4 regions of the Crassaminicella indica genome follow, and region 2 is predicted to be linked to each of the others. Evidence: riboswitches for the same ligand, from Rfam matches in the RefSeq annotation. Region 2 holds a riboswitch; each other region holds the start of a gene.

Region 1 (8,292 bases), 810 kb from region 2:
GCATCTACATCACCTGTTTGAGGATTTAATTGTAATAAATTATACTTTCCTTCATGCTGAGCACAAATATATAAATTTCCATTCTTATCTATTAATGGTCGTTTACTTTTAATATCGTCAAATTTTTTTCTCCATTTTTCACGTCTTTGATCTATATCTAAAGAAAACAAAATATTATCTGATCTATTATAATTCGAATCTATTATATAAGCTGTATTATTTTCCCCGATAGTTACTAAGCTTTTAAATTCTCTATTATTTGGATTTTTAAAATTCCACAAAAACTTTCCAGCTTTATTAAATATCCAAATTTTGTTACCCGTTACGATGAATATATTTCCTTTTTCATCAATACTTATCCCCTTGACATCTTCACTACTATGCCAACTTCCTACATCATATCTCCATAAATATTTTTCTGAATTTTTATTAATAGCATATACTGTTCTATGATCATTAGTGTCATCACAACACAATACATAAATATTTCCATTTTTAGAATCAACAGCTGGCTTAGACACTATACGGTCTTTTAATTTTGCTTTCCATTCAACATTTCCTGTTTGTGGATTTATTAATAATAATTCACTCTCATTAGTTGCCAATAAATATTCTTTACCATCAATTTTTTCTATCCCAATAGGTTCACTATCTATTTGAATTATATTCTTAAAGGTTTCTTTTTTCGTTCCATTACTATTTATTGCTAATATTCTTCTATTTAATAATATATATACTGAACCATCAGAGCTAACAACAGGATGACCTTTCCTTTGATAACCTTTATCTAATATATATCTCCACTGAGGCACTAATTGTTTCAAAACTTTATCTCTTACTTCAATTATTTTTGTAGCTTTAACCTGAGAATTTGCAAGCACTTCTGCATGTACTGTAGAATAGCCTCCTTTTTTTGCTTCTACTAAGCCATTTTTATCTACTGTCAATATATCAGTATTCGAAGAATACCATTTTACAAGCTTATAGTCTTTTATCACCTGGCCGTTTTCACTTACTGCCTGAATATAAAGTTTCTTACTTTCGCCCGCATTCATCCTATAATCTTTATCTTGCCTATATATATATATTGTTTTTGGCTTATATTCTAATACTGTCATTTCAACAGAACCTTTTTTATCCTCTTCTCCTTCTACAAAAGCTTCAATTTCTACCTTTCCTTTAGTTAGTCCTGTAAGTACTCCATTTTCATCTATTTTAGCTATCTTAGGATCAGATGATTTCCATATTATTTTTTTATCATTTTTTTCTACCTTTAATTTAATAGCTTCTCCCTTATATATGTAAAATCTTTCTACTATAATATCTATATCATTTTGTTTTGTATCAAAAATCCACTCTCCTTTTTTTATCCCTTCAAATTTTTCACCAGTATTCTTAGCTTGAATACAGCCTTTAGCTACTTCTAATGCATATACATGATTTTCTTCGAGTAATTTTTCCTCTCTTTTATTCTTCTTTATTTTAATTATCACTTTTTCTGGATTTTCTTTATCAAAGATAAGCTGATTAAAAATATTAGGATTATATTTTGTATCAGGTTTATTAACTGAATCTGCATCATAGTACAATGTTACTTTAGGTGGCATAAAATTTTCAAAGCCTTTTCCTATTTCAACAGGTTGATTAAATATAAGAGCTATTTCTGCATCCTTTTTTACTTTTTTAGCTCCATTAACTGGAATTTTTGATAGAAGCTTTAAAGATTCACATGTTTGTTTTGTGTCAAAAATCCACTCTCCCCTTTTTTTCATTCCTATTCCTTCAAATTTTTCATCACTATTTTTTGCTTTAATCCAATTTCCAGAAATAGCAATTTCATATTTATGATCTTTTTCAAGTTCAATAGGATTACCAGCTTTATCACATAATTGTATCACCACTTTTTCTGGTTTATCTTCACTAAACAATAATTTATGTTTTTTCATTCCCATACAAACTAATCCATTAGGATAAAAATCATCTAATATCCCATCTTTTTCTTTATCATACCTTACAATCACTTTAGGTGATCCACCGCACTCTTCATTTAATACTACTGCTTTATTAAAGGTAAGACTTATTTCCCTGTTTGTTTTTATTCCTGATACACCTTTTACAGGACTTACTTCAACTAATTTTAATGGCTCTGAAGCAACTGGTGCTTGAGGAGCAATATCTATAGAAATTTTTTGTGAATTACCATTATATACTGCATATACTACAGTAGAAACAGTTTTATCTATCATATTATTAGGTACAATAAATTCAATATTATCACTATCTCCTGTAATAATATGTTTCTTTTTGTCATTATCAAAATAATACCAATCAATACCACTAGTAACCTTTTTTTCTCCATCATACAAATCTGCTGTTAGATCTATTTTTTCTCCTCCAGTATAATTTCTTTTAATAGGCTCTATATAAATTCCACTAGCAAAAGATGAAAAAAATATTGTAAATATAATTACTAAAGTTAAAAAAATACTAAAAATCTTTTTATTTTTCTTCATAAACTAAACCTCCCCCTTTTTATTTTATAAAAAGTCATCTCTAATAATTTTAAAGATTCTTTATAAGTATTAGTTCTATTCACTAACAGCTGTTTAATTTTAATACCATATTTTTTAAACAACTATAAGGAGAATTAGTTTTTTCTAATTCTCCTTAATAAAGCAAATGGAAAATATTCAGAAATTATTCAACCTTTATTTACTTTTTCCCCATGTACCAAAAAACCACAATTCTCTATCTCCATTCTTTAATTCATGTTGAGAAGCTGCATGCATAGGCATTTCTCCATTCACTTTATACATCCAGCCAGTCATTCCATAATTTTCATCCAACCCTACTTTTTGTACAAATGCACCATTATAACCAACTTTTACATTTCTGCTTACCCAATCCCAATCCCAATTAGGATCAGTCACAGCAATACACCCATCTGAATCATGATAATATTCTAGAGCATACAAAAATGCATGTAATGCAGTAACTTTATCCTTCATCACTCCAGAATCATTGTAACTTCTTCCATAAATGTTCTTTAGCGAAAAGTTTTCTAATCTTTGGATTTTAACCTCAAATTTACCTGTTTTTTCACCATTTACATTCATTTTAATGTTTTCTACACTTGCTTCTCCATTGCCAGATACATATACATTGCTATGAACATATAATCCTTTGTAAGTAACCTCTATCTTAGCTTTTCCTTTTCCTACAATTAAAACATTTACTGTATCTTTTCCATTTATAGTATTCACTTCATTCCAATTATCATCAAAAAATCTAACAACACCCGGATTTGAAGTTCTCCATTGAATATTTTTTGTATCGTTAATAGCTACTTTCTTATGATTAGCTGTCAAACCTACAACTTTTATTTCCTCCATATCATATAATTGTTTACCAAGAGTAAAATCATTTCCATCTTCAAAGGTAATATCTGTAATATTTTCTGTTGCAAAGGCTTGTACACCTGCAAAGCTTAAAACAAGTGTTAATACTAATATAAACGAAAATATTTTTTTCATTTTTATCCTCCCTTTCATTTTCTACTCTGAATATTTTCCAATGACTGCACCTATTTAAACTATGAAGTGCAGTATTCTATTATTTGTACACATTCTCATGCATACAAAAACAAAAAGACACCACCAATAATAGGTAGTGCCTCCAGTTTTCTGGTCAGCTCTAACTTAATTTTTATACTTTAGTTTTTATAACTTTATTGATTTTTTAATCTCTTCTACCCTTATTGGGTATTTATCTTGTACTATAATTCGAATTTCTCCATATTCAGTACTACGTATCAATTCAATTAATTTTTTTTCCTTTTGATTTACACAAATATTTTCTTGTTTCAAGCATATCTCCCCCTAACGTTTTTTATCCTCTTAATCTATTAGAGGTCAATCAGGTATAAAATAAAAAATCCTTAACTTCCACTGAAGATAAGGATCTTGATACTTTAACATTAACTCATTTGATTTAAAAACAAATCTCATGTAGTACCTCTCCTTTCCTCGGAAGGATATATACTTAAAGCTTTTGGCAGGTCTCCTGACTTATGGATCAACGTTTTCCTTCGCCTTCCCAGTTTCCCAGTGGCATATTGAAGGAGCACTCCCCAATTACAGTGGCCGGACCGTTCAGGACTTTCACCTGATTCCCTTTTAATCATTTATCTTAAAAATAAATGAACCTAAAAGCTGTATATTTAATTTTTAAAAATATCTATAGAATAATATTAAATACTATCCTCTACTGCTAAATTCTATACTACTTTACATATATTGTCAATATATGTTGACTGTTTTCTTCCACAATCATTTTTCATAACATAATTTGATAAAATTTTCATCAACCTATATACAGAAAACTGCTAGCAAAATTGCTAGCAGCTTTTTTTATTGATTTATTAAATTGTAAAGCTTATAAAGCATCATAGCAGCTTGGGCTCTATTTGCATTTTGCTTTGGATTAAATTGTCCATTTCCCATTCCTCTAATTATTTTTTCTTTTACGCATAAGCTTACTCCTTCTTTTGCCCATGATGCTATATTTTCTTTATCTTTAAATATATCTAATCCATTTAATCCTACCTTTTCATATCCTTGTTTGTCAAGAACCTTTGCAACAATTATTGCCATTTCTTCTCTTGTTATATTTCCTTTTGGATCAAATATAGTATTACTTCTACCTCTAATAATACCATTTTTATATGCTGCTCCTACATATGAGTAGTACCACGCATCCTTTGCTACATCTGTAAATGGTACTTCCATGTTTTCTGTAGCATAACCCATCATCTTTGTCATAAGTGTTGCAAATTCTGCTCTTGTAATGTTTGCTGATGGATCAAATATACCTTCCTCACGACCACTTATTATACCCTTTTGTGCCATAGCTTCTATTGCTTCCTTTGCCCATTCGTAGCCTTGAAGATCTTTAAATGTTACTTTTATTTCTTTTACCTTCTTAGCAAAGTATTTACTAAAGTGAGGAGTTTTAAAGGTTACCATCCTTGTATCAGAGTCATATTTTCCACCCATATTTTCTATAGTTCCATTTTCCTTTAGTAAAAATACTTGTACTACTTCTCCTTTATTTACTTTTCCTTTATAAGGTATACCTACTTCAATCGACTCATTAAAGCTATTTATTTCTTCATCTTTAGCCTTAGCATTAAAATCTACTACAATGCAGCCCTTTGGTACTTTATATCTTTCAAGTGGCGTTAGAGTGCTTCTATTAACTGTCTTTGCAATCAAAGCAATTTCTTCATTATTTTCTTTTTCATTAAAGGTATTTGGTGTTAGCTTAAATACTGCATTTTCTGTTTTTATTTCTGCTTTTTCGATACCATTTTGTTTTAATATCTTCATCATATCCTTTGCTAATTTCGCTTCTACTTCTTGTTTGTCTACCTTTGGTATCGCTATAGTTATTTTATTTTCTATTTCTTTTTTATCTTCAATACCATTTTTCTTTAATTTTTCTTTGATTACTTTTACTGTAGCTGATGTATTTTTAGCTATTTCTTTTATACTATCTGTATCTACTATTGCTACTACCTTTTCTTTTTCGACTTTTATTTGGTTTTTATTAAGCTCTTTTACACTTGCTTTTTTAACTGCTTTTTGTGCAACTTTGATTGTACCTTCAATAATTTCTTTTCCATTTTCTTTACCAACATGTTGAATCAATTTTCCAGTAGCATCAATTATATCCACCGCTACTTTATTGATTTCTTTTGTATCATTTAATTTGTCCATTAACTTTATTACAGCTTTCATATTTTCTTTCGCAGCTTTGCTTACTTCTTTTTTATCACTATCCTTTGATAATTTTTCTGCTGATTTAATTAATATATTTACTACTTTTATACTTTCTTTTGCTACCTCTTTTGCTCCTTCTTGGGTAGTTATACGTTCAGCTGCTTTTTCTATAATCTTTGCAACATCCTTAGCACCACTTACTACTTTTTGTGCATCTTTTTCTGTTTTTATGTCATTAGCCTTTTCTTTTAATTTATTTCCTGCTTCTTTTGTTGCTTTTGTAATATCTTTCTCACTTGCATTTGGATCTGCTACTATATTGTACATTTTAATATATTCTTCGTTTTCAATAATACTTTTATCAACTTTATTTTCTCCAGTAACATTTACCTTTATTTTTTCAGTTCTAGATACTAATGGGAAATAATATCCTGCATGTTTAGAATTTTTATCTAACTTTATAGCATATACTTCATATGTTCCTGCTTTATTCATTGGAATTTCTACTTTTCCATCCTTATCTGTTATATAGGTTTGATTTCCTACGTATACAGTAGCTCCTTCTATATTTTTATTTCTTCCTTGCCCTCCAAAATCTTTTTCTCTATTGCTCTTTCCACTTACCTTCACATACAATTTTTCTCCTGTTTTCAAATTTGTAGGAGATACATCAATATATCCAAAATAAGAATCTATATCTGTATAGTACCATTCAACTTTATCACCATCTTCTATTTCCCATTCTCCTACACCTTTGTTTATTAATATATCGTTTACTCTAACCATCCAACCACATTTAGGATGTTTTGATTTAAAATCAAACTCTTCTTCTCCAGCCATTCTTGCTACGTAGTTAGCGTTACTATTTACTTTATTATCCCTTATTCCCGCTTTATTCCAAGCAAGTACTGTGGCTAACAATACTGTTGGTCTAGGATTTGTATAGCTTGTACCATCAGGTCCAGTAAATGTATATTTTCCATCGCTTGTTCTATAATCAGCAGTATTAAAACTTATCTTTCCATTAAAAACAGTTCCTTTATAACCTTCAATTCTCATATCTACACTGATGTGTTGCTCCTTAGAACCTTGTCCTCCATCACTAGAACCATTTACCTTTATTTTAATTGGTACTGGTCTTATCAAGCTTCCACTTGGATTACAAGTAATCTTCTGTTCTTCACTTCCCTTTGCTATAAATATTACTTGTCCATTTTCATCCGTTTCTTTTATTTCTCCTGCATAAAAAATAGGTTGTCCTTTTACTGGAGCTATTGTATCTATTATTTTATTCAAAGTAACAGTAAAGGTATCACCTGCATTAACTGTCTTTTTAGAAACTTCTAGCTTAGTAATTATTGGATCCCATATTTCATCATCAATCAGTACAATTTCATCTCCTGCATGAAGCTTTTGATTAGGCATGGACACATTTCCTTTATTATTGATCATCCACTGCCAGCCAACTTCTCCTTTTATACTTTCAATCATACCATCTGATGATAGCTTATAGGGAACATCATTTTCTTTTAACCCTTTTTCAATTGTAGAAAGTAAGGTGCTCTCCCCATCTTGAATAATAACTTCTGTTTCAGGGAGTAAAGTCTCATTTTTCCCTTCTACACGAACAGTTACTACTGCTGTATTTTCTCCCTTTACATCAAAGCTTTGCTGTTTTTGTACACCATTACTTGTTATAATGGCATTATATGATCCTGCTGCTATTTCAAATGAAAAATTATAGTTTCCCTTTGCATCTGATTTAGTTTGATTTGCATACCATTTATCTTGATCACTGGTTCTTATAATCAATAAGCTTACATTTGTATTAGGTGTTGTAGTCCCTATAATATTTACTTTTTCTCCTTCTTTTTCTATATTTGCCGTTATCCCATTAGATGCATATGCTAAAGGCATAAATGAAAATATTACAGCAATCGCTAGAAGCAGTGATAATATTTTTTTATTGAAAAGCTTCATCTTATCCCCCCCTTATTCTGTAACAGCATCTATTAAAGGTCTTCCTTTAAACCAATCATTCCATATCATCAACTTTAGCATATATTCTCCTTCCGTTGGTATAGAGAAGAAAGTCTTAATATCATAGCTTTCCTGTGGATCAAAGACCTTTTCAACATATTCTTGCTGTATAAGTCTATTGGTATTTTTATCATAAAGTCCTACAATAGCCACTACTGACTGATCATCCTTTGTGATATTTCTTATGCTAAAGCTGATATTTTTTCCATTTCCAACATCTTCTATTTGAACATTTTTTATTTCAAATATTTTTCCTACAATAGTGCATTTAGAAGTATCCTTTACTTCTTTATCTTCCTTAAGACTTGCACATATATTTACTTTTCCTGCCTTTATTCCTTGTATTAATCCATTTTTATCAACCATTGCTATTGTTTCATCGCTACTTTCCCAACAAATTTTTTTATTTTCTATTTCTCTTCCAATTTGATCTTTTACTCTTAACTGAATCCTCTGTCCTTCTTCTATTTCT
Region 2 (8,292 bases):
TTTAAGAAGTTTGCACCACTTACAGCTAATATAATTCCTAAGTTTGTGTATGAGAAATATTTAATAAACTGAGCAGCAAAGAAACATAATACTAGATATCCTCCTAAACCACTCATAGCCTTGCTCATAGCTTTGATTACATCTTTATCGTTCTTAATTGTTCCTGCAACAATACCATAAACCAAACCCGGTACTAAGAAAAATAACATGATTGTTGGAACTAATCCATTATATATAAATTGCTTTAATGGGTTTTCTGCTTCTGGTACTTTTAATGCTGCATTTTCAGGTAATGTTAAGAAGATCATCACTGCAACAAAAATTAGTAGAGAAATACCCGCAGCAACTAAACCTTTTTTTTCTACTTCTGTAACTTCCATACTATCATCTGCTTTATATTCACCTTTGTATTCGCCTAATCTTGGTTCTACAATTTTTTCAGTTACATATGTTCCTATAAAAGTAATTAAAAATGTAGATGCCATCATGAAATACATATTAGCTGTTGGCAATATACTTAACTCAATTCCACCAGCAGTCAAAGCCTCATTTGTAATACCTGCTAGTAGTGGGTCTAATGTTCCTAATAAAAGGTTCGCTGAAAATCCACCTGATACACCTGCAAAAGCAGCTGCCATACCAGCAAGTGGATGACGTTTAAAGCTTAAAAAAACAATAGCGCCTAATGGAACTAATACTACATACCCTGCATCTGATGCTATGTTTGACATAACTCCAGCAAATACAACTACAGCAGTAATTAATCTTTTAGGTGTACTAAGTACCAATTTCTTAAGTGCTGAATTGATTAGTCCTGTTCCTTCAGCAATACCTACTCCAAGCATAGCAACTAAAACAGTCCCTAATGGATGGAATCCAGTAAAGTTTTTTGTTGCTGTATTAATCATATACCTTAATCCTTCAGCATTTAATAGAGAAATTGCTTCAACAGTTTTTTCCGTTTTATACTTAGCATCATAAAAATTAACTGCTAATCCTGCACGAGATGCAATTTCTGAAATAACAATTACAGCAACTGCTAACAGTAAAAATATCGTAACTGGATGCGGTAGTTTATTCCCTACTGTTTCAATGACATTAAGAAATTTGTTAAACAATCCTTTTTTTGACGGTTGAGAAGATTTTGAAACGCTTGCCATATTATTCCTCCTTTTTAAATAGTTCTTTTAGTTTTATAATTCTGACAATTCTGCGTATAGATACAATTCATGATTATTTTTTATAATTGCATAAATATAATTTGTCATATTAGGAAAATGTTATCATATGTCTATACGCATCATTCATGATAACATATTTTCGTTGATAAATGTTTTAAATTTTTGTAATATGTAAATATGAGTGAATGACTTTGATAACTTTTGTAAAAAAATACATAAAAATAGAGATGCTTATTCTGCATCCCTATTTTTATTCTTTTTCATTAGCATACTTGCTACAAAAGCTGTTAATGGAATTGTCAATACTAATCCAATACTTCCTGCTAATGATCGAATAACCTCCGTAGCAATAATATCTAGATTTAATATTTTAATAATGGAGGTTTCATGAGCCATAAACAATAAAAGCAATGGAATAGAGCTTCCTGTATAAGCAAGGATCAGGGTATTTGTCATTGTTCCCATAACATCCTTTCCTACATTCATTCCTGCAGAAAACAACTCTTTTCTTGTAAGTGATGGATTAGCATTATTTATTTCTTCTATAGCAGAAGAAATAGACATTCCTATATCCATAACTGCTCCTAATGCCCCCATTATAATTCCAGAGAATAGAAGACTTTTAAAGTCAAAGGAAACTTTTTGAGGAATATTCATAAGCATAACCGCTTCTTCGCTACTAAGTCCTGTTAATTTGACCATACTTCCAATATAATAAGCAATGACCCCTGCAATAATTACACCACCAGTGGTTCCAATAATACCTGCAATACTTTTACTATTAATACCTCCAATAACAAGCATAGTCATTATTGTAATAGCTACAGAAATCGCTATAGTAATAGGAATAGGATTCATTCCCTTTAAAATAGCTGGTAAAAGTATTTTTAGAATTGCAAACAAAGTAAGAGAAAGAGTTACAACAGCCTTTATACCTTTCATCTTTCCAATAATTATAATCAATACAATAAACAATATATATAAATATATTATATAATGCTGTCGCATGTAATCTGTTATAGCTACATCTAATCTTCCATCAGTATATTCATCAATATTGATTACAATTTTATCATCTTTCTTTACTTCAATAGCAAACGCAGAATTACATGGTATATTATTCTCTATTTCTAAAACCTTTCCTTTATATTTTCCACTAGTAATTTTCAATTTTACATGCTGCTCTTTTTCTTTAAAGTCCCCGTATTCTTGAACAATTTTTGCCTTACTTGCTTCTAAAACCACTCCTGTTTCTGTATAACTCGTATAATCTTCATATACATTTAACGGATCTTCTTGTTCTCCATAAACACTAAAAGAACATAAAAATATAAATAAAATTGTCATCCATAATATTTTTTTCATAATTGCCTCCATATAATACTTTTTGTCCATAGTATACCATTTTTTGCGCTTTTTGAAAACATAAATACTTTTGCAGCATTTTCTAAATATTCTTTCAAAATAAAAACTATTACAACATTTTGTATATTCATTGACATTGTTTCAGCAGTTTAATACAATGTGTTTGAAAAGTTAATCACTTCAACATGGTGTTGTTAACAATAGATTAACAGCTTAAAAGGGAAGCTCGGTGAAAATCCGACACGGTCCCGCCACTGTAACGAGGAATGCAGCTATATATATACCACTGTTTTCATTTAATGGGAATGGGAAGGTGATAGCTGTGTAATGAATCGAAGTCAGGAGACCTGCCATGCTTGATGATACCGTTATCACTTACGCGGATAAGGAGGTGTTATTGATTCGCAAAGAGCATTACTGTCTCATTGCTTTTCAATATACTTATTGTTAAGATCGAGCACCTTTTTATACAAAGGTGCTTTTTATTTAAAAGGTTCTATAACAAAATGAAAGAAGGAATAAAGATGCATTTTAATTTTACAACCTTTATAACCAACTATTTTGTACTAATCTTCTTTTCTGTTGTAACAGGATTATTCATCGGAAGAATTGAATTTGGAAAAATCAAGCTAGGTACTTCTGGAGGCTTATTTACAGGTCTTGTTATCGGCTGGTATATCTATGGGAAATATGCTCTTCCTTATAAAAATACAGAAAACCTACCTTCATATGCAGAAAGAATACTAACTGAGGGCATCATTCCAAATGAACTTTTCCTATTTAGTCTTATACTATTTGTAGCTGCTGTAGGTCTTTTAGCCTCTAAAGATCTAGGCAAAGTATTAAAAAAATATGGATTAAAATTTGTGTTGTTAGGCTTTGTTATTACTTTTACAGGAGCTGCAATTTGCTACATCATGACAATGCTCAGTAAAGGGCAAAATCCATATGCTGTTTCAGGTGTTTATACAGGTGCTTTAACTAGTTCCCCAGGACTAGCAGCTGCATTAGAAGCTGTTACTTCATATGGTAACGAAGCAGAAAGTATGGTTGGCTTTGGCTATGCTGTAGCATACGTTCCTGGTGTACTTATCGTCATTGTCTTAATGCAATTTTTACCATTGATTTTTAAAATAGATCTAGAAGCAGAAAAAGAATTATTTAAACAAGAGATGTCTTCCCCAGAAGACCCTGTCATGAATTTCGAAGTAAAGTTTGACCTTATTGCATTTGTCTTCGCCTGTTTGATTGGGTTGCTATTAGGTAAAATGAAAATTTATTTAGGTTCTATAATAGGATATTTTAGTCTTGGTTCAACAGGTGGTATTCTTATAGCATCTCTTATATTAGGTTATATAGGAAAGCTCGGGCCAATGCATTTTAGAATGAGTCCTAAAATTTTAGGCACAATACAAGAACTAGCTCTTGCATTCTTTCTTTCTATGGTCGGTTTAAAATATGGATACACAACTATTCATTCAATAACTCACTCGGGTGCTTACTTAGTATGCATATCCTTTCTATGTGGATTCTCTGCTCTATTAGCAGGCTTTATCATCGGAAGGTATGTCTTTAAAATAAATTGGATTATGCTTTCTGGCGCACTTTGCGGTGGAATGACTAGTACACCAGGACTAGGTGCTGCCATAGAAGCTACAAAAAGTGATGGTGTTGCAGCAGGTTATGGAGCTACTTATCCATTTGCCCTTCTTGGGATGATTCTATTTACTATACTGCTGTATCGAGTACCAGTATAAATTTGTTAAAAGAATCTTTTCATACTAGAAAAGATACTTAAATTATAAATATAAATGGAGGGATTGAGTATGGAAGCAAAGGCTTATATTGATGCTTTAGTTGAAAAATCAAGAATTGCTCAAAAGGAATTTGAGAATTTCACACAAGAACAAGTTGATGCAATTGTAAAAGAAGTTGGTAAGGTAGTATATGACAACGCAGAAGAATTAGCAAAAATGGCTGTTGAAGAAACAGGCATGGGTGTTTATGAGCATAAAGTACTTAAAAATAAAGGAAAGTCAAAAACTATTTGGAACAGCTTAAAAGGAAAAAAATCTGTTGGCATTATAAATAGAGATGAAGAAACAGGAATCGTTGAAATTGCAAAACCAATGGGAGTTGTTGGAGCTGTTACACCTACTACAAACCCAATCGTAACACCAATGTGTAATGCAATGTTTGCATTAAAGGGAAGAAACTCTATTATTATAGCACCTCATCCAAGAGCAAAAAAATGTAGTGCAGAAACTGTAAAAAGAATTAACGAAGCACTAAAAAAACATAATGCTCCAGAAAATTTAATTCAAATCATTGAAGAACCATCTATTGAAAAAACAAATCTACTAATGAACGCTGTTGACGTAGTTGTAGCTACAGGTGGTATGGGAATGGTAAAAGCTGCATACAGCAGTGGAAAGCCAGCTTATGGTGTTGGTGCAGGAAATGTACAAGTTATTGTAGATAGAGATGTAGATTTTGATGATGCTGCGAAAAAAATTATTGCAGGAAGAACATTTGATAATGGTATCATCTGTTCTGGAGAGCAAACTGTTATTGCTCATGAAGATGATTATGATAAAGTTATCAAAGCTTTTGAAAACAATGGAGCATACTATGTAAATGATCCAGAAACAAAAGAAAAATTCAGAAAAGCTATTTTTGTAAATGGTACAATTAATAGAGACGTAGTAGGACAATCTCCACAAAAGGTTGCAGAGTTAGCAGGTGTTGAAATTCCAGCAGATACAAAGGTAATCCTTATCGAAGCAGATGGTATTGGTGCAGAGGATGTACTTTGCAAGGAAAAGATGTGTCCAGTAATGGCTACGTTTAGATATAAAACCTTTGAAGAAGGAGTAAAAATTGCACAAACAAACCTAGAGCTTGAAGGAAAAGGACATAGTGCTGCAATTCACTCAAATAACAATGAACATATCGACTATGCAGGAGAGAATTTAACAGTAAGTAGATTAGTTGTAAACCAACCATCTTCAACTACTGCAGGAGGAAGCTTCTTCAATGGCTTTGCACCTACAACTACATTAGGTTGTGGATCATGGGGAAATAACAGTATTTCTGAAAACTTTACTTACAAGCATATGATTAACATTTCAAGAATCGGTCATTATATGGCAGATAGAGTAGTTCCTTCTGATGAGGAATTATGGGCATAATTTCATTTGATTAACAAAAAAGAGGCTGTCGGTAAATCATTAAATTGATTAACCGATAGTTTTTTTTCAAAAAAAACAACTTGATTTTTCTAGAATAGCTTAAATTTTTTAGTGAGAAATCTATAATTATGTTCATATAATAATTATTTGCTTTTTATATTTAATAATAATTTACCTAAAACAATAATGATACCTACACTCATTCCCATATACTTGTTTATATATTTAAAAGCATGCGGGACATATACACCAAAAGTTAAAAAAATCATTGTATACCCTATAATTTTAACATATATAGCTTCTCTATTAGTTAAATATCCAGCTATAAAAATAACTAACAATATAGCACATGAGAATATAACGGATTTTAAAATAGAATTATGAAAAGAAAATAAGATTGACATACTAATTATACTTATTAACAAAAGAGAAATTAATAGTATTTTATTTTTATCAATATACATAAATTTAATTCTCCTTACTATACTTAAAATTAGAGTAATTAGAAAAATATACAATCAGCTAAATTATTTAAAATCATTATTTCTTCTTGATCTAACAGTTAAACTAATAATTAAAGAGAAAATGGTATAAATTATTACCCAAATAAAGAATGAGCCTCCGAATAGAGTTAGTGTTAATATAGTCAAAATTGTAAAAACTATTAAAGGAATTACATAACATTTACTAAACCATATGTATCCAAAAACTGATATGATCAGTATACTTAAAGGACAAATTAAAAAAATAAAAACAAATTCCAAGATATCACCACTTTCTATACTATCTAATTATATTATTTTGAATAAATGAATCTTTGGATATACTAATCATATCAGATGCATCCTAAGGTATTGTTCTTCATAAAATTAATATTCCTAGGATTGAAGTGTCTTATTTTGTTATTTATTAGTTACATTTTATCATATAACTAAAAAAAGGACTCATCTCTTTTTTGAGATTTGTCCTTTTTTCTTTTTTAAAGGGCTAATTTTTATTTCCCGACAGCCCCTTTTTTCTATTCCTTTCTAGAAGGACAGCTATATTCACTGCAACCACTACAGCTACTGCAACCACCTTTAACTTCGTTTTTTACACCTTTTATCAGACAATATGCTCCAAATCCAATGATTGGTATCCCTATTATCCACGTAAGCAAACTACCCACAAAATCATCTCCTTAAAATCCAAGTAATCCTCCTATTTGATATACAAGGAAAGCAACTACCCATGCAACAACAAAAGTATATACAACAGAAAATCCTGTCCATTTCCATGAATTTGTTTCTCTCTTAATTACACCAATTACTGCAAGACAAGGTATATAAAGGAGTGAAAATACCATAAATGATATTGCACTAAGACTAGTAAAACCAGCAGCCTTTAATGCACTAGCAAATCCTAAAACGTCTCCATCCATAGCAGCTTCACCTACTGCTTCTCCTAATCCATATATTACAGCCATACTACTTACAACAACTTCCTTCGCCATAAGTCCTGTAATAAGAGATAATGCAGCTTGCCAAGAACCAAAGCCTAATGGTTTAAATATTGGTGCCATAGCTCTACCAATACCAGCCCCTATACTATCTACCATATCCACAGAACCTGAGAAATTAAAGCCTAATATAAACCAAATTAAAATAGAAGCTGAAAAAATAATTGTACCTGCTCGTAAAATGTACGCTTTTACTCTTTCCCATACAGCAATTCCTGTACCCCTGAAGGTTGGAAATCTATATGGTGGAAGCTCCATAACAAATGGTGTCTGATCTCCTTTGAATAAAGTTTTCTTAAAGATTAATGCACAAATAATTGCTACAATGATCCCTAAAATATATAAAGCAAATATAATATTGCTTTCATTTCCCGGGAAGAAGACTCCGGCAAACAAAATATAAATAGGCGCTCTAGCACCACAAGACATAAATGGAACTACCATAATAGATGTTAATCTATCCTTTTCATTTTCAAGAGTTCTTGTTCCCATTACAGCTGGAACAGAACAACCAAAGCCTATAATCATTGGAATAAACGCCTTACCACTAAGTCCAATTTTTCTCATAGCTCTATCCATAATAAATGCTACCCTTGCCATATATCCGCTATCCTCAAGGATTGAAATGGCAACAAACAAAAATGCAATCTGCGGTAAGAATGTTAACACACCACCAACCCCACCAATAATACCATCAGCTACTAAAGATACTAACCAATCTGCTGCACCTACTCCTTCTAATGAAGCTGCAGCCATCTCTCCCAAAGTACCAAACCATCCATCAATCATGTCTAAGAATACTTCTCCAAAAGTAATAGCAAACCAAAATACAAAATACATAAGTCCAGCAAATATAGGAAGTCCTAGCCATTTGTTTGTAAGTACTTTATCAATCTTATCAGAAGTAGTAAGCCCCTGATCTTTTGGTTTTTTTACTGCTTTTGAAATAATATTTGCAACATAAGTATATTTCTTATCTGCTATAAAGCTTTCATAATCATCTTCTAGTGAAATTTCATCTGTAGCTGCAATCTCATCATTTTGCAACTGAGGCGCA
Region 3 (8,292 bases), 590 kb from region 2:
TATAGGTTTTTTGTTTATTCAAAGAGATTTGGGAACAGCAATGATTTTTTATTTTGTTTTTATAACTATATTCTATATATTTGAAGAAGATAGAAGGTGGATATATTACAATTTAGCAGGAGCTGTAATAATTGGAATGATCAGTTATTTTTTGGTGAATCATGTGAGAGTTAGAGTGATCACATGGATTGATCCGTGGAGTTATATAGATAACAAAGGCTATCAAATTACTCAATCTTTATTTGCTATAGCATCAGGAGGATTTTTTGGTACAGGTATAGGTCTTGGTCATCCTGAATTTATACCTGAGGTGCATACAGATTTTATCTTCTCTGCTATTTGTGAAGAAATGGGTATATTTGGTGGAATAGGAATAATAATGATATTTTTGATTTTAGTCTATAGAGGATTTAAGATTGCTTTAAGACAGCATAATAGATTTTTAAAAATTATTGCTCTAGGAATGACAACGATGCTTGGATTTCAAGCATTTATTATTATAGGAGGCGTGATAAAAATGATTCCTCTAACAGGTGTTACATTACCCTTTGTTAGTTATGGAGGAAGTTCGTTGGTATCGAGCTTTGCAGCATTAGGAATTTTACAGGTAGCGTCTGAAGAGGAGGAATAAGATGGATAAAAATTCTAAGAGAATTATCAAGGTTCTTATTGCATTATGTACCCTCTTTATCAGTTTAGTGGTATACTTAAGTTACTTTGAAGTTTTTCAGGCATCAAAAATTGTTAGTAACAATTATAATAAAAGACAGTGGATAAATGAAGAGTATGTGCTTAGAGGTGTTATTGCTGATAGAAATGGTAAAACACTTGCATATAGCGAAAAAAAGGAGAACAATCAAATTCGCAAATATCCATATGGAAGAGTTTATAGTCATATAATAGGATATAGCTTTAAAGAGTATGGAAAAGCAGGATTGGAATCTTCTTATAATAATGAGCTATTAAACATTAAAGAAAATCCTATACAAGAAATTACAGAAAAGATTATTGGAACAAATGAAAAAGGAAATAATTTAATTTTAACTATTGATCATGAGCTTCAAAGTTATGCAGAAAGGAAGCTTCGAGGAAAAAAGGGAGCAATTGTTTTGATGAATCCTAAAACTGGAGAAATCTATGCAATGGTAAGCAAGCCAGATTTTGATCCATCTATAATAAAAAATCAATGGAATGAAATTATAGAAGATAAAAACAGTCCTCTTCTTAATCGAGCAACTATGGGACTTTATACACCAGGATCTATATTCAAAACTATAACTGCCACAGCAGCTTTAGAAAATAAAAATGTAGAAAAAACTTTTGATTGTAAGGGTTCTATTAATATTGATGGATATATATTAAAAGATTATAAAGGTATAGCTCATGGAAGATTAGATATGAAAAGGGCTTTAGAGGTTTCCTGCAATGTGTTCTTCAGTCAAGCTGGACTTCAATTAGGGGAAGAAAAACTAAGAAATGTAGCAGAAAAGTATATGTTCAATAAGTATATTCCATTCGATTTAAAAGTAAAAAAATCAAGATTTCCAAAGGGAAGTATGACGCGTCCTGAACTTGGGGCATCTGCTATTGGTCAAGGGAAAATACTTGTTACTCCGCTGAATATGGCAATGGTAGCAGGGGCTATTGCCAATGATGGAGAAATGATGAAGCCTATTTTAGTAAAGGAGGTGATTGACCCTAAGGGAAGGACTGTGAAAATAAATTATCCTCAAGTTTTATCAAGGACAAGCAGCAAAGCAGTAGCACAAGATTTGAAGACAATGATGATTAGTGTTGTAGAAGAAGGATCAGGTAAGAATGCAAGAATTAAAAATATAAAGGTAGCTGGTAAAACAGGAACAGCACAAAATGAGACAAAAAAAGGACATGGATGGTTTATAGGTTTTGCACCAGCTAATGATCCTAAGGTGGCTATTGCTGTAGTATTAGAGAATATTGGAATAACTGGAGGGAAAAGTGCAGCTCCTATTGCAGGAGATGTTATGGCGACTGCTCTAGATAGATTGAGATAAGGAGATGACAATATGAGTACTTTATTAAAGGATAAAAATATTTTGATTATGGGTGTGGCAAATAAATGGAGTATTGCCTGGGCAATTGCAAAGGTTTTTCATAAAGCAGGAGCAAAATTAGCATTTACATATTTAGGAGAAAAAACAAAAAAAAGTATCGAAAAGCTTATTGAACAAGAGGGCATGAAGGATGTACTTTTGCTTTCTTGTGATGTGACAAAAGATACAGAAATAGAAAATACATTTGATATATTAAGAGGTGAATTTGAAACACTTCATGGGGTTGTACACAGCATTGCTCATGCAAAAAAGGAAGAGCTTGAAGGAAGCTATGTAGATACATCAAGAGATGGATATATGATGGCACAAGAGGTTAGTGCGTATTCTTTAGTATCAGTTGCTAAATATGCAAAGCCTCTTATGCTTAATGGAGGAAGTATAGTGGCATTGACATATTTAGGGGGAGAGAGAGTAGTTAAAAACTATAATGTAATGGGTGTAGCAAAAGCAGCATTAGAAGCTAGTGTAAAGTATTTAGCTCATGATTTAGGTGAAGAAAATATAAGAGTAAATGCAATTTCTGCTGGTCCTATAAAAACATTAGCAGCAAAAGGAATTAAAGATTTTAATACGATGTTAAAAGCATTTGAAGAAAAAACTCCTATGAAGAGGCTTATAAATACAGAAGAGATAGGAAATACAGCGCTTTTTTTATGTAGTGATTTAAGCAGCGGTGTAACAGGTGAAAATATTCATGTAGATGGTGGCTATCATATATTAGGATATTAATGGATTTTTTACGTTGATTTGTATATAAAATGGCCCGTAAAACCTCTGTTGTTTATATAGAAGGTTTTACGGGCTTAAAATATTTGGCTAATCTTTTAAAGATACTTACTTATTGTGGTAGTTTTCTTTGTTAATTAATATAGTTGAAAAATATGATATTTGATCCTCTCTAATATTTTCCAAATCATGATAAACTATTTCACGGTCTTGAGAAGAATTGCTTACTAGGATTGCATATTTGATTAAATCGTATTTTTTAAGCTTTTTAATTATTTCCTTGAAATTTTTATATACTTTCATTAGTACAATAGAGTTATAATTTTTTAACGTAAAATCAATTTTTTCTTCATCAGCGGTACATGGTAGTATTACCAAAGCTTCTCGGTCCATGACAAGAGGAAAGTTTTGACTTGAAGCAATATTTGAAAAAGCACTGATTCCCGGGATTGTTTCTATTTCTACTTTTCCTCTTAAAAGTTCTAAAATATAAACATAAGTACTGTAAAGCATTGGATCTCCTAAAGTAATAAAGCCCACATTTTTTCCACTTTTTACTTCATTTTCTATTGATTTTGCAATTTTATTCCAAGCATTTATTCTTTCTTCATCATTGAAATTCATTGGAAAGTGTCTTTGCTTTATTTCTGTTTTAGGTAAAATATATTCCTTGACAATAGATAAAGCTAAGCTTTCTCCCCCTTCCTTTGGTTGAGGAGCAAAAAGAACATCTAATTTTTTAAGTGTGTTTACTGCTTTTACTGTAACCAAAGAGCTGTCTCCAGGGCCAGTACCAATTCCATAAAATTTTGACATAAGCTTTAAACGAATACGAGTGTATTCGTTTTCCTCCTTTCTAAAAATGGTTTTATATTTCTCTATAGCTTGCATATACACCTAAGGCATAAAGGATTAAAAAGTATGTAAGTAATATAAATATTGAAAAATAATTAGTAATTCCTTTGAGTGCGATATTTCTTAGCCCCATTATAGCATGGGTAAGAGGAAGTATCTCTATGATTCTTTTTATAATATATGGCATTTTTTCTAATGAAAAAAATGTTCCACATAAGAAGGTCATAGGTGTAATGACAAAGCTTGTGAAGCGATTCATGTCATAATGAGTATTTATGACCATTGCTGCAAAATATCCAAAAGCAGCAAAGAGAAGACTGTTCAAAAAGCATATTAGCAAAAAAGAAAATGTAATATTGATATAAGCACCAAATAGATAAGAGACTATTAAAATGATACATCCCGCATAAAAACCACGTAATGCTCCAGCTATGACGTAGCCTAGTGTTAATAAATACATATTTACAGGTGCTGTTAGATAGTATTCAAAGCTTTTTTCGTGAAGTCTTGCTACAGAAATTCTAATGGCTACAGCATTAAAGCTTGTATGCATTGTAGACATAGCAATTATTCCAGGAATAATATAATGTAGATAACTATATCCTTCTATGGAAACATCTGCTCCTAGTCCCCATCCAAATGCTAATAAATATAAAAGAGGAGTGATGACTGCAGAAGAAGTAATTTTGAAAGCTCTTTTTTTGAAAAAAGCAAATTCTCGCCAAAGTATTGTGAAAACTTCCATTTATTGTACCTTCCTATTCGTAAAATTATAAAAAACATCTTCTAGATTTGTATTTCTCAAAATATAATGTGTATCAAGTGAATGAGCATATTCTTTTGCTTCTTCTATAGATTGAAAATACTTATATTCTGTTATTTTTTCTGTATTAAAATATTCGACAGTAAATTTACCAAGATTGTTTTTTAAAGCATCGCTTGTATTACAATAAAATATTTTTCCTTGATCCATAAGACCTATTTGATTGCAAAGATATTCAGCTTCTTCAATATAGTGAGTTGTAAGAATGATTGTTTTTCCCATAGCCTTCATTCCTTTTAGCATATCCCATATTTTCCTTCTATGATTTACATCAATTCCTACAGTAGGTTCATCCAAAAAAAGAATATCAGGATCATTAACCAATGCTTTAGTAATCATTAATTTTCTTTGCATACCACCAGATAATTTTTTGCTAAGTCTATTTTCTATAGACTTTAGATCTGAAAAAGCTAATAATTTTTCAATCTTTTGATGAAGTTGATTTCCTTTTATTTTATAAAGCTTTGCAGAAAAAATAAGATTTTCTCTTACAGAAAGTTCTTTATCGAGGTTGATATGCTGAGGAACAATGCCAATTTTACTTTTGATGAAAGTATTGTCACGATTCATTTTTTGGTTTTCAATAAGGATAGTTCCCTTAGTTGGCTTTAATAGCCCTACAAGCATTTTAATAAGTGTAGTTTTTCCTGCACCATTAGGACCTAAGAGGCCAAAAAAGCTTCCCTTTTGAATCTTTAAGCTTAAATTATCTACAGCTGTAAAATCTCCATATTTTTTTGTTACTTTTTTGATCTCAATTATATGCTTCATTTATTCATTGCTGCCTCCTGTTTTTAAATTCAATTATAACTCTAACAGAATCAATCTAATTAATCAATATAAGCTTTTAAAACCGAAAATATATAAAATTAAGTAGTCTGTTTTGTTTTTGTATACTCAAAACTAAAAATAATCTTATTATTGACATGCTTTTTATGATTATATATAATTAAAGGTGTTATTGACAAATTCATACAGAATATTAGGTTTCTTTAAGAATTAAAAGGGAAAGTGGTAAAAGCCACTGCAGCCCCCGCTACTGTGAGGTGGATGAAACTTTAAAACCACTGAAGCTGTTTGCTTTGGGAAGGTTAAGGAGTAAAATGAAGCCAAGCCAGGAGACCTGCCTAATTGTTAATATTCATTCTTTCGGAGGGAAAGTAGAATAGACTAGTAAAAAATGGAGATTTTGATATGTTAAAACCATTTTACTGTGTATATAGAGCTTTCCGAGAAGCTCTTTTTTTATTATGTATTTTGTGAAACTTTACCACTGGAGGAATTATGGAGAATAATTTGGCTTTGACTATACAGCAAAAACGGTATAAAGAGAAAATCATTGGTATTTGTTTTTTAGTTTTATTGATTATCACTTTTTTTTCATCAGTTCATTTAGGGAGAGCAAATATTCGTGCTTATGATGTTGTAAAAATTATATTTGGAAAAATTACAGGAAATGAGTCTGTGTATAGTTATATAAAAGCTTCTTATGTGGCTATTGTTTGGAATGTAAGGCTTCCAAGAATTTTTACAGCAATGATAGTAGGAAGTGGTTTGGCAGTTTCAGGGGCTGTTTTTCAGTCGTTGCTTATGAATCCATTGGCAGATTCTTATACTATGGGTGTTTCATCTGGAGCAGCCTTTGGAGCAGCACTAGCACTTTTTATAAATATGTTTTTGATGGATAATTTTCAAGTTCCTATAACAGCGTGTGCTTTTATTGGTGCATTTATAACATTAGGTATTGTGATTTCTATTGCTAAGGTTAAAGGAGTTTTAAGCTCTTCAAATTTGATTATTGCTGGAATTATAGTGACATCTATTCTTTCAGCTGGTATTAAGTTTTTAAAAAATCTAGCAGGAGAAAACGTTGCACCTATTGTGAATTGGTTAATGGGAAGCTTATCAGCAAGAAGCTGGGAACATGTTTTGATGAGTTTTCCGATGATAATATTATGTATAATTATTTGTATATATTTTTCAGAGGATTTGAATCTTCTTTGCTTGGGAGAGAAAGAAGCAAAATTGTTAGGTATTGATACACAAAGTGTAAGAAGGATTTTTTTAATATGTGGTTCATTCATTACGGCTGTATGCGTATCTGTAAGTGGGATTATCAGCTTTATAGGTCTTATTGTGCCACATATGCTTAGATTTTGTATTGGGTCTGATAACCGTACTTTGATTCCTCTTTCAGCATTACTTGGTGCAGAATTATTATTGGTAGCAGATACAGGTGCAAGAGTATTGATGAATATAGAAATTCCTGTAGGTGTGCTTACAACATTGCTTGGAGGACCATTCTTCATATATATTTTTATGACGAGAAATAAATCGCTGCACTAAAGTAAAGGGGGCTAATATGTATAAAGTAAAAAATTTATTTTTTTCATACGATGATAAAGAAATTTTACATGATATTAGTTTTTTTATTGAACAAGGAAAATTTACAACGATTATTGGGCCAAATGGTTCAGGAAAGACTACCCTACTTAGCTTGATTACAGGACAATTTCATAAATATAGTGGAAATATTTATTTTCAAAATAAATGCTTGAAAGACTATAGTATAAAAGATTTAAGTAAAAGAATAGCTTTTGTGTCTCAAAATGTAGATATTAGATTCCCTTTTACATGCTTAGAAGTTGTGATGATGGGAAGAAATCCATTTAAGAGTCGTATGAAGAATTTAACCCCAAAAGACATGAAGATAGTACGAGAATGCATGGAGATGACAGATACGCTAAAATTTTCTGATATTCCTATTACTGAATTGAGTGGGGGAGAAAAACAAAGAGTTATGCTAGCAAAGGCTCTAGCCCAAACGCCAAAGGTATTATTTTTAGATGAAGCCTTTTCAAATATGGATATTCAGTATACTATTTATTTTTTAAATTTATTAAAGGATTGTATTGAGAAAGAGCATCTTACTGTTATAGCTATTATGCATGATTTGAATTTAACACATATGTTTAGTGATAGAATATTGGCATTAAAAGATGGGAAAATTTCGAAATATGGAAAAACAGAGGATGTGATGACAAAAGAGTTGATCAAGGAATTGTTTGGTGTAGCTATAAGAAAGACTGAAGAGAAAGGTTTGGTTATTCTACCAAGCTTATAAAAATGTTTTTTACAGTTTTAACTTTTTGTTAAAGCTGATATAAAAATATAAGGGGTGGTATTATGAAAAAGATTAGAATTTTAAGTTTTATTTTAGCGTTGATGTTGGTAGTAGCTGGTTTTGCAGGTTGTGCAAAAAAAGAAACATCTGCAGAACAAGATCAAGCAAAAGAGGAGAGTAAGGAAGTGAAAAAAGCAATATTAGTTGCAAGCTTTGGAACAAGCTATGCAGACACAAGAAAGGTTACAATTGATGCGGTTGAAGAAAAAATACAAAAAGCATTCCCAGAATATGAAGTGAGAAGGGCATTTACTTCTGATATTATTATCAAAAAGTTAAAGGACAGAGATAATATAGAAGTGGATACAGTTGCTAAGGCAATGGATAAATTAAAAGCAGAAGGCTTTAAGGAAGTAATTGTTCAACCATTACATATTATGCCTGGTGCTGAGTACAGTGATATCAAAGAAGAACTTAGAAAATATAATGATGGAACTTTTGAAAAGTTTGTATTAGGAAGACCTATCCTAACTCATCAGGAAGATTATCAAGTGGCTGTTGATGCATTAAAATCACAATTACCAGAGCTTAAAGAAGGACAAGCTGTTGTAGTGATGGGACATGGAACAGAACATCCTGCAAATGCATGTTATGCTGATTTACAATATGTA
Region 4 (8,292 bases), 780 kb from region 2:
CCTATAATCTGCTTTTTTATTTCTCTTACTATTTCTTCAAAATCATCATAAAAATTTCTAATCATCGACTCTTCCATTTTCCAGTCCTCCATTCAATTTGTTGAAATATTGAAGCACCATTTCTTTACGCGATAGTGGTATTTCCTGCTTTTTAATATATTCCATTCCCTCTTTTTGAAATTTTCTATATAGGTAGTCAAGGGATACGTTTTCTCCATTTGTTGCTACTGCATGATCTGATTCTTTACTTATAAATTTTCCTTCATCTTGCCAAGAAGCCTTTAGAAAAGAACTTTCTTGTTCATTTTTCCAAAGTCTAGATGAAGCTTGTCTTTCTAATGTTCCTTCCTTTCCCATAAGTTCTTCATATTCAAAATCCGTACCATTACTACCCCCTACACCATTAGCCTCTTTCATTGAATGATCAGCAGCTTCGCCTAAAACCCTTTCATTTCCCATTTGATTGCTTATTTCTCCATTTCTGGTATCTTCATTTTCACCATTGGCAAAATCATGTGCCTTCTCTTCTCCCCCAACACTATTAAAACCTTTATCTCCTTTTGCTAACAGTCTTTCCTTCATGCTAGTTAATTTGCTTTCTGCTTCTTCAACCATTTTTTTTATTTCTTTATTTTGTTTATTATTTTCTATAGCTTGTGATATTCTTTCTCCTGTAGGTTGTTCCTTTAAAGCTGTTTTCATATTTTTTAAAAGCTCTTTTTTCATGTACTCTGAACTTTTTAATCTTTTTTCCATTTCTTCTATATTTTCAATAATTCTTTTCTGTTCCTTTTGAGAAAAGCTTTGCTGGCTTAAAGCTTTTACTGCTTTTTCTACCTCTCCTGATGCAAACGCATCTTTTATGGCTTCTCCATTTTGACCTAATCCCTCAAAAACTCCTGCTACGCTTTTTAGTTCTTCCCCTAGCTTTTCACTGCTTATATTTTTTATTTTTTTCTGAGCCTCCATAACATTTACAGCGCCTTCATCATAGTCAAAGCTATTTTTTAGCTTTTCTTCTGTTTCTTCTAATATGAAAAAAAGCTCTTCCTTCTCTTCACTTATTGAAGCTTTATCTTCTAAGCTTTTTTCAAGCTTATCTTTTAGTGCTGCTAGCTTTTGAGCTTCTTCTTTTAATTCTTTATGAACTGCTTCTTGATCGTTTGCTACCTCCATTGATAAAGAAGGAATGAAATATATTCCAGTGGCTAAAAAAAACAGCAAAACACTCATGATTATTCTTTTTGTCGGCAATTTTATCTTGTATTTCTTTACTAAATCAAAAACTGCTAAAGCACTAGCAAGTTCTTCTTTAAAATTTTCAATCATAACGTTTTCTTCGTGCTTATACTCTAAATAAGTCAAAAGACGCTCCTGAAATCCTAATGAATCACCAAGTAATGCAGTTTCTTGTATACTTGGTCGCTTAAAAAAACCTATCATTATTCCTAAAATAATAACCCCTAGAATAAATACTAAAGATTTTTTCAACGCATAAACAATTGGAAAAAAATGTGCACCACTAATGCACAAAAAAAATCCTATGCTAGAGATACAGAATGCATTAATAATACTCTCTAGCATTTTTTCGATCCAAATTTTATTACGTAATTGCTTTAAAGTCCTATCTACATGCTTCATCTTCTACACCCCTTGGTGTCTTTTTATTTTATTAGATACATAAAAAATGCTACTTGAAAAAATCCCCCAAAATACAAAGCATATAATAATAGGTAGCCTTCCCATTTGATTGCTTCCACCTATCTGTTCATTCAAATATCCTATTAAAGATATTAATGGATTTAAAAGAAATATACTTGGAATATCTTTATCAAAGACTGTCGTAATAACAAGATTTGCATATTGACTATAAAAGTATAAATAAATCATACTGAGGATTAATATAAAAAAATTAAAAATAATCAACAAAAAAGCTTTTCCCGTATTATGAATATTAAGATCTCTGAATAAATTTTTTATACTAAAAATAGTTACTCCCCATAAAATTTGAAATAATAATGGGAATAAGATATCTTGCCTCGATATTTGCCCTACCATAAATATCATTAAAATCAAAGGAACTGCAGAAATAGTAAAAATAAATACATCAAACAATCCCTTCCATACATCTTTCTCTTTTATTTCCCATAACGATAAAAGCATAGTAGACAGTAAAAATGCTAAAATAATAAAATACATATATCCTTTTTCATAAATTTCAGGCTGATAACCATCTGCTCTCATAGCCACCATAAATAAATATCCTAGTAAAACCATACTTAAAATCAACACATAAGCTAAAATAAGCCCCTTATTTCTTTTGTTTATCTGAAAAATTTTAGACATTCCCACCACCTGCTTCCCTTTTGTTTCCTTTAATCTCAATCTGAGGAAGCATCATTCTTCCTTCTCCTTTTATTTTTATCATAAGAGGACCTTTTGAAATATATTTTGTTACAGCCTCTTGCTTTAGCTTTTCAGAAGTCAGCTCTTCCCAGATATTTTCCTCTTGGTTATAAATTTCTAAATCAATTCTGCCTCCATCAACCTTTGTATAAAGTTTAATAGCTTTTACATAGATATTTTTAGGTATAGCATAATATACTTTTACTTCTTTTCCATCTTCTAAAATAAATTCTCTTTTATCTTCATTTTCTTCAAAATCTGTAATAGGCTTAATAATCTCACAAGGAATATATACATTTTCCTTATAGTTCATATTTAAATCAAATACATTACAAGCTATTTCCTTAATATTTCCTTTTCCGTCCTTTACATTTACTTTTTCGAGCCCCTTACTAAAACCGATAAGATGATTAGTATATGAAAATGCATCTATATTATAAAAATAATATTCAAACATTTGTCTTTCATAATCATCTAATTCCGCTGTTTCATAAATTTTTTCAAGATAATTATAATCTCCTAGATTTCTCAAGCTATGATCTAGTTTGTAATTTATACGCTTCTTTTCTTTTCCATCTAAATCACCTAAAGGAATCACCGTATCACCTACAAGTAAAAAGCAATTATACATCTTGTCTGCTATTGGATTGATGATTTCCCCCTTAAAGGTATCATTATCTATATAAGCCATAATATTATGTGTTTTTATGCATTGTGTTTCTTCTCTATATAAAGAATATGGTTCATTTGTATCTATTTCATCTTTTTTTATAATATAATCTACCTTTTTATCAACTGGGTCTAATACATAGTCTGTGCCATTAAGCACATCTATAAAATGACCATTAACAAATTGAAGACGTATATTATCTTCTTTATCTGGATAAATACTAGTAAATTTATAGCAATCTAACCCATGATGATATATTTTTACGGCTGCACTGACAGCCTTTAGCTTATCAAGATTTCCTATAAAAGAAAATCCGTAAAAAACAATACAGGCAATCATAATTATCGATGAGAATAACCATTTTTTCTTTCCAAAATACATAAAGATTCCTAATAAAAGAATATAAATTATTAAAAATGAAAATAAAAAGCATACTGTTTTGTAATTAGGTGTTAATAAATAATCTGCTGCTCCATAAAGGTTCTTTGAAGCATTGATTCTTTTATCTAAATTGTCATTATTTAATATTTTATTTATCCCAAAAGGAGTAATATTTTTATTTATCATATTGATAAATGCATTACCTTTTACAGGGATCACCCATCCATCCCCTATATTTTTCTTCTCTTCTATCCCTTTAAGGAATCCTGTTAAATTTTTATATGCATATTTTCCATCACCAATTAACAATATATTTCCATTAGCAATCCATTTTTTCAATATTTCTTCACTTTCATTTGATAGATTATTTGTATAAAAATTATCAAGAATTAATATGTTCAAATTTTCTAATTCCTTTACGGTATACGACATTTCTTCATTTAATTTGATTACTTCAATATTTTTATCATGAAATAAACCTTTATGCATTTCCTTTATTCCATAGTAATTTTCAGGAGTATCACTTAAAACACCTATAAATACTGTATTTTTAGGAAGAATTTTTAAAGTAATCGTCTTATTTTCTATAACTTGTCCATCTTTTTCAATATTTACCTCTAGCTTTTCATTTTCTTTCAAAACAGGTATAGAAAACATATATTCTTTTTTAGTATTTGATTTCAAATTTATAGGATGAGTATAAATTCTTTCTCCTACATATATTTTTAGATCTCCTACCAATTCATTTTCTTTAGCATCTAAAATAATTTTTATAGGATTCATTCCACCAAGCTTTATTTTTCCATCAAAACCAACATTTACTTCTATGTCAATAGTTTGAGCTTGTCCTATAATTGAAAAACAAATTATAAAAATCAGGATACTCACTAAAAACCCTATTTTTTTCATTCTTTCACATCCTTTAATGAACATACGGTACATTTTCTATGCCGTTTTTTGATATAACTGCACTAAAATATCTATCAATAGACTTTGGTTTATTAATAAGTACATCTAATGCCTTATTTACCCATTCATCATCTGTTCCTGTAACCATCCATATTGGATTAACACTTCCTATTCCTGCTGCATAAGCATAAATAGCTCCAGCATGATCATAAGATGAAATAGTCTTTCCTTTAAAATCTAAAGCTTTTAGTTTTCCTCCTTCAAATTTCACATACGTTCCAATTAATTTATTTTTTCTATTGATATCCTTCATTAGCTTGCTTTTTTTTGCTAGTTTATTCCATGTTCCTAATAATATATAATATTTCTTTGGCTTTTCTAAAGCTTTTGGATTGTAAGCTGCCAAATCTATTTTTTTCACCCCTTGTTTTATAAGACTCGCTTTTAATTTTTCTGCCTCGTCTTTGTAGCCATCTGTATACATAATAACTGTTCCTGGATTTTTCCCCCAGAATCCATTTTTAAAAGGCTGAGGATAAGAACCAATCACAGCTGGTGCAAACATAGTTATACTCCAATCATGATAATCCCACCATATTACATCGTCTGGACTTGGTCTATATTCAGCTATACCTACTGGCGCCAAAATACCATTTACCCAATAAAACCAATCTTGTTTTTTTCTATTTTTTCCTGTATAAAATGTAAACTTTGATTCAATCCCATTAATCGCATTCACAAACCCACCACCATAAGCAGTTTGAATATCTAAATTTCTAAATAATACTTCCATTCCAACTTCATCTTTTACAAGCCCAACATTTTTTGCATATATTTTTTTATGACCAAAATCAGTAGTTACAACTAAATCAACATGATATGGACTTTCAATATCACCAGATGCTTTATATACCTTTGAATTCTGATTTGCTGGCCTGCCTTCCTTATATTTGATTTCTCCTTGTACAGGTCCTTTATACCCCTTATATTTAACACCATCTATAACTACCACATTCGATTTCGAATCCGTATCCTTCCCCTGTGCCATACTAAATCCACATGAAGAAAATACCATTGAGATTACAAGAAGTAATGTAATCAAGCTCTTTATTTTTTTCACACTTCATTCCCCCTAATACGTATATTGAAAAAATCCCCTTCCAACCTGGAAGAGGATTCAGATGTACTTATACTGGGATCATTCAAAAATACTTAATTACCCAATAGATATTTCTGTGTTTTAACACCAATATTCTTCTTCTCCTCTAAGTCGGAGGATTACAAAAGTATGTAACGACAGGTCTTCTGACTCCCGGGTCATCTTCCAATCAGGCCTTCCCATTCATTTGACAGTGGCATATTCTGATTTTCATCGCCGGTTACAGCTGCGACTACAGTAAGGGATTTTCACCCTTTTCCCTAAATCCTTACACTATTTTATTTAATTTTCATATCATTCACATTATAGCATTTATTACCATATTGTCAACCTATTGCCATATTCACATATTAATGTAAATTTCTCTTTAACTTTGATAAATTTACAAACTTAATTCCTTCTTTTTCTAAAATAGGATACATATTTTTTATAGCATTGATTGTTACTTTTCCTCCTTCAGCTCCTACATGTCCTATTCCTATCGCATACCCTTTTTCTAAAGCAATATTACCAAGTTTTTTCAACTGTTTTTCTATTGCCCTTTGATTTTTTATATTATCTAAAAATACATCTCTTTCAAAGCAAATAACATCTAATTCATTTGCTACATCTGCTACAATAGAATTAGGGTTTGTTTTGCTATCTAAAAAAAATAAATTATTCTCCTTTGCAATTTCTAGGATAGCCTTCATTACTCTTTTATCTTGTGTAGCTTTTGAACCCATATGATTATTCATCCCTACAGCGTATTTTATTTCATCTAATCCTTCTTTTATTCTAAGCTTTATTTCTTCATCAGATAAGTCACAAGTAATTCCCTTCGGTCCTAACCATTCCTTTTTCCCAACAACTGGCTCCATTGGTACGTGCATTATTACCTCAATACCTGCTTTATGTACAGCTTCTGCATCACTCTTTGTAAATGGTGAAAAAGGCATTACCGCAGCTGTAATAGGTATATCTAATTTTAACAGCTCCTCCATTCCATCCCCATGATAACCTAAATCATCAATCACCAATACTACATATCCAACTGGCTCTCCATTTGTTTTTGTATTCTTCCTGCATTTTATAAAAATACATATCATCAACAAACACACAATTAGTAAAGCTATAATTACTTTATACAATCTTTTTTTCGTAACAACTATGAACATAAGGTTCACATCCTCTATGCGTTTTTATGCTAATATACTATGCTAAACACATAGAAATATATTCCAATTAGTTTAATATATTTTCATGAAAAAAAAAGCATCCTCACAGATGCTTTTTCAAAACAATTATTTTATTATTGAATAGCTTTTTCTATTCTTTTTAATCCTTCTTGAATATTTTCAAGAGAAGTAGCATAGGATAATCTAATATAATTATCTGCACCAAAAGCGATCCCTGGAATTACTGCTACGTTTACATTCTCTAGTAAATACTCTGCAAAATCCATTGAACTATTAATAGTAAATCCATTAAAGGTCTTTCCTATAATTTTTGATATATTTACCATTACATAAAATGCTCCTTCTGGCATTCTACAAGATAATCCATCAATACTATTGATCTTTTCAACCATATAATTTCTTCTTTCTACAAATGCTTCTATCATTTTATATATTGGTTTTTGATCTCCCTTTAAAGCAGCTATACTCGCATACTGTGCAATAGTATTAGGATTAGAGGTAGCATGACTTTGAATATTATTAATAATGCTAATAATTTCTTTGTCTGCTGCTAAATATCCTATTCTCCATCCAGTCATAGCATACGCCTTTGACATACCATTAATCACAATAGTTAATTTTTTTATATCATCACCTAAAGAAGCAATACTTTTATGTTTTCCATCATATATTAATTTTTCGTAAATTTCATCAGAAATAATGAAAATATTGTGCTTTACTGCAATTTCGGCAATTTCTTTTAATTCATTTTCTGTATAAACTGTACCTGTTGGATTATTTGGACTGTTTAAAATAATCGCCTTTGTATTTTTATTGATCACTCTTAATAAGCTTTCTTTTGTATATTTGAAGCCTTCTTCTTCTGAAGTTTCAACAAAAACCGGTTTGGCATCTGCAAGCTTTACAAGCTCTGGATAGCTTACCCAATACGGAACAGAAATAATCACCTCGTCCCCTGGATTACATATTGCTTGCAATGCATTAAATAGTGAATGCTTAGCTCCATTAGAAACAACAATATTTTCAGAACTATAATCTAAATTATTATCATTTTTTAATTTATCACAAATCGCCATTTTTAAATTAGGAAGTCCCGATGCCGCAGTATATCCTGTAAGCCCCTTTGCCATCGTATCAATAGCAGCAGCTCTGATATGCTCTGGTGTATTAAAATCAGGCTCTCCAGCTCCAAAGCTTACTACATCTATACCATCTGCTTTCATTTTTTTTGCTTTTGCTGTGATAGCAAGTGTAAGAGATGGAGATATTTCTTTATTTTTTCTTGATAATTCAAAATTCATCATAATTCCCCCTTTTTATACTGGATATGTCTTTAATACTTTATCAACATAATCGCTATCTATTTTATACTTTTTCGCCTGTCTATACTTGAAAAATTCTACAGCTACTTGTGGAAATAATGCATAAGATAGTACATCTTCTTCCTGTTCTAGATATTCTTTCATTTCATTTCTAATATTTTGTAGCTGAGGCTCGATTAAATCTGCAGGTCTACAAGTGATCACTTCTTCATCTCCAATAATTTTTTTAATTATTTCAGGCTTTATTTTTACAGTAGGCTTTCCATA

What was found. A riboswitch is a leader RNA that binds a small molecule or an ion and turns the genes downstream of it on or off. The one in region 2 is predicted to bind cobalamin.
Region 1: linked by a shared signal. The riboswitch ahead of KVH43_RS07575 (DUF2292 domain-containing protein) and the one ahead of KVH43_RS03675 (aspartate-alanine antiporter-like transporter) in region 2 are both predicted to bind cobalamin.
Region 3: linked by a shared signal. The riboswitch ahead of KVH43_RS01045 (FecCD family ABC transporter permease) and the one ahead of KVH43_RS03675 (aspartate-alanine antiporter-like transporter) in region 2 are both predicted to bind cobalamin.
Region 4: linked by a shared signal. The riboswitch ahead of KVH43_RS07510 (DUF4430 domain-containing protein) and the one ahead of KVH43_RS03675 (aspartate-alanine antiporter-like transporter) in region 2 are both predicted to bind cobalamin.

What each region holds. Positions count from the first base shown of each region.
Region 1 covers NZ_CP078093.1:1,583,837-1,592,128, reverse strand. Annotated here, with positions in the region: gene KVH43_RS07585 (outer membrane protein assembly factor BamB family protein) at 1-2,513, opposite strand, end outside; gene KVH43_RS07580 (DUF4430 domain-containing protein) at 2,709-3,533, opposite strand; gene KVH43_RS07575 (DUF2292 domain-containing protein) at 3,720-3,866, opposite strand; cobalamin riboswitch at 4,036-4,224, opposite strand; gene KVH43_RS07570 (S-layer homology domain-containing protein) at 4,410-7,760, opposite strand; gene KVH43_RS07565 (outer membrane protein assembly factor BamB family protein) at 7,773-8,292, opposite strand, start outside.
Region 2 covers NZ_CP078093.1:775,361-783,652, forward strand. Annotated here, with positions in the region: gene KVH43_RS03665 (AbgT family transporter) at 1-1,160, opposite strand, end outside; gene KVH43_RS03670 (YibE/F family protein) at 1,413-2,546, opposite strand; cobalamin riboswitch at 2,716-2,915, shown strand; gene KVH43_RS03675 (aspartate-alanine antiporter-like transporter) at 3,071-4,303, shown strand; gene KVH43_RS03680 (aldehyde dehydrogenase family protein) at 4,373-5,737, shown strand; gene KVH43_RS03685 (hypothetical protein) at 5,881-6,201, opposite strand; gene KVH43_RS13405 (DUF2651 family protein) at 6,265-6,501, opposite strand; gene KVH43_RS03695 (FeoB-associated Cys-rich membrane protein) at 6,756-6,905, opposite strand; gene feoB (ferrous iron transport protein B) at 6,918-8,292, opposite strand, start outside.
Region 3 covers NZ_CP078093.1:180,462-188,753, reverse strand. Annotated here, with positions in the region: gene KVH43_RS01075 (FtsW/RodA/SpoVE family cell cycle protein) at 1-631, shown strand, start outside; gene KVH43_RS01070 (peptidoglycan D,D-transpeptidase FtsI family protein) at 633-2,033, shown strand; gene fabI (enoyl-ACP reductase FabI) at 2,046-2,822, shown strand; gene KVH43_RS01060 (cobalt-factor II C(20)-methyltransferase) at 2,928-3,710, opposite strand; gene KVH43_RS01055 (ABC transporter permease) at 3,688-4,419, opposite strand; gene KVH43_RS01050 (ABC transporter ATP-binding protein) at 4,420-5,268, opposite strand; cobalamin riboswitch at 5,465-5,642, shown strand; gene KVH43_RS01045 (FecCD family ABC transporter permease) at 5,782-6,843, shown strand; gene KVH43_RS01040 (ABC transporter ATP-binding protein) at 6,860-7,621, shown strand; gene KVH43_RS13350 (sirohydrochlorin cobaltochelatase) at 7,684-8,292, shown strand, end outside.
Region 4 covers NZ_CP078093.1:1,560,291-1,568,582, reverse strand. Annotated here, with positions in the region: gene KVH43_RS07530 (AAA family ATPase) at 1-77, opposite strand, end outside; gene KVH43_RS07525 (hypothetical protein) at 58-1,641, opposite strand; gene KVH43_RS07520 (hypothetical protein) at 1,645-2,346, opposite strand; gene KVH43_RS07515 (hypothetical protein) at 2,339-4,366, opposite strand; gene KVH43_RS07510 (DUF4430 domain-containing protein) at 4,380-5,486, opposite strand; cobalamin riboswitch at 5,645-5,810, opposite strand; gene KVH43_RS07505 (divergent polysaccharide deacetylase family protein) at 5,876-6,682, opposite strand; gene KVH43_RS07500 (pyridoxal phosphate-dependent aminotransferase) at 6,817-8,004, opposite strand; gene KVH43_RS07495 (oxaloacetate decarboxylase subunit alpha) at 8,020-8,292, opposite strand, start outside.